One region of the Arvimicrobium flavum genome, then DNA from elsewhere that is predicted to be linked to it. Evidence: predicted binding sites of a transcription regulator. Region 1 holds the regulator's gene; the other holds the start of a gene.
What was found. Region 1 encodes LexA, which represses DNA repair genes until DNA is damaged. Its sites were predicted from a motif close to TGTTCNNNNTGTGTTCNG; they were not measured.
Positions count from the first base shown of each region.

Region 2: parE (DNA topoisomerase IV subunit B) is a predicted target of LexA. The motif match lies at 1,218-1,235, and genes of this name have one in related genera.

Region 1 is NZ_JAQGPN010000001.1:3,299,483-3,301,683, reverse strand. Features, by position in the region: gene PD284_RS15900 (ComEC/Rec2 family competence protein) at 1-269, shown strand, start outside; gene lexA (transcriptional repressor LexA) at 586-1,299, opposite strand; gene PD284_RS15890 (IlvD/Edd family dehydratase) at 1,477-2,201, opposite strand, start outside.
Region 2 is NZ_JAQGPN010000001.1:3,713,679-3,715,879, reverse strand. Features, by position in the region: gene parE (DNA topoisomerase IV subunit B) at 1-1,152, opposite strand, end outside; gene cpaB (Flp pilus assembly protein CpaB) at 1,382-2,201, shown strand, end outside.

The DNA of each region.
Region 1 (2,201 bases):
AAACACTCCCCTCGCGCCGGAGCTATGCTGCTCCCAGCGACGATGCTGTCAGCGCCAATGCCGCCAATCCGCATGTCGCGCCAGGCTCGCAGGCGCTGCCCGTGGTTGAGTCGCAAAGATCAGGGCAACACGCCTATCGCGCCACCTTCGCGACTTTCGAGCCCTATCGCCCCTGGCACGTCCACCGACAATTTTCACGCGAGGCGAGAGGACTTCCGCCCTGGAAGCCGGACCCCGCGAAGGCAAAGCGCAAGCCCGCAGCAGGCTAGCGAACGCCAAGTCCAGCAGGCTCGCATCTCAGGTGCAGGGAAATGCCTGATACAAGCCCGGCGCGAGGGAGCCATTTGGGCGGCGGTTGGTCCAGGAGCGTCGGCGAGTGTAGCAAAGGCGCAGCGCCTAGGGCTGCGAAGTGCACTGATCAGGAGGAGGGGGCTCGCATTGCGATACGCGCCAGCGCCCAACTCAGCCCGCAAGGTTCCCGGAAAACAACCCTAACGGTCTGGGAAATGAAGAGCAATCCGCGCGTGCGCGCAACCAAGAGCCTCGCGCACGCGGGCGCAAGCGCCGACACATGCGTCGCCTCGCTCAGTATTTTCTGATCAGTCCGACCAGCTTGCCCTGCACCTTCACCCGATCCGGCCCGAAGATGCGTGTCTCGTAGGCCGGATTGGCGGCCTCCAGCGCGATCGATGCGCCCTTGCGACGAAACCGCTTCAGGGTCGCCTCCTCATCATCGACCAGGGCCACGACGATTTCGCCCGGATTGGCGTTGCTGGCATTCTTGATGATCACCGTATCGCCGTCCAGAATGCCGGCCTCGATCATCGAATCGCCCTTGACCTCCAGCGCATAGTGCTCGCCGCCGGAGAGCATTTCCGGGGGCACGGCGATGGAATGCGTCTTGTGCTGGATGGCGTCGATCGGCACACCCGCCGCGATGCGCCCCATTACGGGGATCGAGACGGCGGAGGATTCGTCGTCATTGCCGGCGATCGGCCGCTTGGGTGGTTCCGTCTTGCGGCCAAGGCTGCCCTCGATGACGCTCGGAGAGAATTTTCGGGGCTGGCCCAATCCGGGAGCCATGGCCTCGGGCAGCTTGATCACTTCGAGCGCGCGCGCCCGGTTAGGCAGACGGCGGATGAAGCCGCGCTCCTCGAGCGCCGTGATCAGGCGGTGGATTCCGGATTTCGATGCGAGGTCCAGCGCCTCCTTCATCTCGTCGAACGAGGGAGGGACGCCGGCTTCCCGGAGGCGCTGGTTGATGAACACCAGAAGTTCAAGTTGCTTGCGCGTCAGCATTTCGCGGCCCCTGTGAATCGCATCAAAACAAAACCAGAACAATCACTATCTGTTCCAGTTGTGTTCCGCAACTGTTTAAATTTTAATGAATGCGTTCAGAAAGCCGAAAGTTAGTTGTCGCGCGTTTGGTTCTCCCGTTCGCAATTGCGTGAAGAAGGCTATGGATGGTGGGCCGGTTCAGAACGATACCTTGCTCGGCTGAATGCGCGTCGCGCCGACGAGGAAGTCGAAGTCCACGCCCTGATGGGCTTGCTGGACCGAGTTGATGAACATGTGGCCGTAGCCCCTTTCGAAATACGGCGGGGGCAGCACCAGCTCTGCGTGGCGTCGCTGCAACTCGGCTTCGTCAACCTTGAGCTCCAGGCTGCGCGATGCGACGTCCAGAACGATCTCGTCCCCGGTGCGCACGAGGGCCAGAGGGCCGCCGATGGCGGATTCCGGCGATACGTGCAGCACCACCGTTCCGTATGCGGTGCCGCTCATCCGCCCATCCGAAATGCGCACCATGTCGGTCACGCCCTGTGCGAGCAGCTTGGCTGGGAGTGTCAGGTTGCCCACCTCCGGCATGCCCGGATAACCGACGGGGCCGGCGTTCAGCAGCACCAGCACGGTGTCCGCGTCGACCTCCAGGTCCGGATCATCGATGCGCGCGCGATAGTCGTCGGCGTTGTCGAAGACGAGCGCCTTGCCGCGATGACTCATCAGGCGTGGCGAAGCCGCCGATGGTTTGAGCACCGCGCCTTCAGGCGCGAGGTTGCCGCGCAGAACGACAATCCCGCCCAGTTCGGTGACGGGATCGTCGCGACGCCGGATCACGGCGTCGTCATAGCAATCGGCGCGCTTGAGCCTGTCCCCGATCGCAGCGCCTTCTACCGTGCGCGCGGAGAGGTCCAACCGGTCTT
Region 2 (2,201 bases), 410 kb from region 1:
CTTGGTCTGGCCGACGAATTCCGGCTCGCGGATGAATACCGAGAGCATGCCGGCGGCCGAGATCATCACGTCCTCGCTGGTGATGATCGAGGCCCGCTTGTTGCCGGTGAGGTCGGCATAGGCGCGCAGGCCGCGCATGAGGACGTTACGGAAGCCGGTCTCGTGCGTGCCGCCTTCGCCGGTGGGGATGGTGTTGCAGTACGAGTGGACGAACCCGTCGCCGCCGTACCAGGTGACCGCCCATTCGACCGAGCCGTGGCCGCCCTGTTTCTCGCTCTTGCCGGCGAATGCCTCGCGCGTCACCTGGAACTCGTCGCCGAGCGAGGCGAGCAGATAGTCCTTGAGACCGCCCGGAAAATGGAATTCCGCCTTGGCGGGCGTGGTGTCTTTCTCCCGGGTCAGGGACGGATCGCACGACCACCGGATGTTGACGCCGCCGAACAGATACGCCTTCGAGCGCGCCATTCGGTAGAGACGGGCCGGCTCGAATGCCGCTCCCTTGAAGATCTCGGCGTCCGGATGGAAGCGCACCCTCGTGCCGCGCCGGTTGTGCACGTCGCCGAGCAGTTCGAGCTTGCCCTGGGGGAGGCCGCGCGAAAAACGCTGGCGATAGAGCTGGCGGCCGCGGGCCACCTCCACCTCGAGGAAATCCGACAGCGCATTGACGACCGACACGCCGACGCCGTGCAGGCCGCCGGACGTCTCGTAGACCTTGGAGTCGAATTTTCCGCCGGAATGCAGCGTTGTCATGATGACTTCGAGCGCCGACTTGTCCTTGAACTTCGGGTGGGGATCGACCGGAATGCCGCGCCCGTTGTCGGTGACCGTGAGATAGCCCTGGGCGTCGAGGTCAACGTCGATGAAGGTCGCGTGGCCGGCCACCGCCTCGTCCATCGCATTGTCGATGACTTCGGCGAAGAGATGGTGCAGCGCCTTCTCGTCGGTTCCGCCGATATACATGCCCGGGCGGCGGCGCACCGGCTCCAATCCTTCGAGAACCTCGATGTCGGCGGCGCTATAGCTGTCGCTGGCGTCCTTGGGAGCCTGGCTCTTGCGCGTGGCCTGCACCAGGGGATCGGACGGCTTCAGCGCCGTGCGCGCCGACTTGGGCTGGCGCTCCAGATTGGCGAAGAGATCGTCGTTGCTATCCATGGCTAGATCTTGTCTCGGGTTGGGTGGCTCCCGCCTGGCCACCCTTATTGCGTTCAGTCCGTCGGAGTTCGCGTTCTGTTCTATTCAATGATTCGCGGTAGAGGCAACAGTTCGATAACCACGACTTCCAATATGACACCAGATGCACCCCCAAAGATTCCTGAAGTTTTAACAATGGGCACTAGTCTGGCCGAATAAGAACAGGGCGGCGAGCAAGGACTCGGGGGCTGTGAAGCGCAAGATCATAACGATGATCGGCATTGCCGCGGTGATGGGGGCTGTCTCCATCTTCGCGGCGGATGCATGGATCAAGAATGCGGCGGATGCAAGGGCTCGAGCCCTGGCCGACAACGCCCCGAAGGGGGCCGGGCCCGCCGTGGATTTCAACAAGATCGTGGTCGCCAAGCAACCGCTGCGCTTCGGCATGCCGCTGGATGCGGCGCAGTTGTCGGAGATTCCGTGGCCGCAGGAAGCGCTGCCGCAGGGCGCCTTTGCTTCCATTGAAGGGCTTTTGGCCGAGGGCTCGCGCGTGGTGCTGTCTCCCATCGAGCCGAACGAGCCGGTGCTGCTGGCAAAGCTCTCCGGGCCGAACGGACGCGCCACGCTGTCGAACTTGCTGACCCCTGGCATGCGGGCGGTTACCGTCCAGACCGACGAGATCGCCGGCGTCGGAGGCTTCATCACCCCCGGCGACCGTGTCGACGTCGTGCTGACGCGCGACGCCGGCGCGATCCAGGAGGTGGAGGGCAACGCGCATGGCGCGGCCGGCTCGACCATCACGAGCGAAGTTGTCGTCGAGAACGTCAAGGTGCTGTCGGTGGGGCAGGGCGCAGACGAGCGCCAGACGACGCCCCAGATCGCCGACTCGCTGACGATCGAGGTGACGACCGACGGCGCCCAGAAGATCGCGCTCGCCCGCAAGGTTGGCAGCCTCTCGCTGACCTTACGCTCGAGCGCCGAAACGGAAGCTCTGGAGTCCGGCATTACGACGATCTCGGCCTTCGGCGGCTCGGTTGCCTCCAGCGCTGTCGAGAAAGTCAGCGAGATGT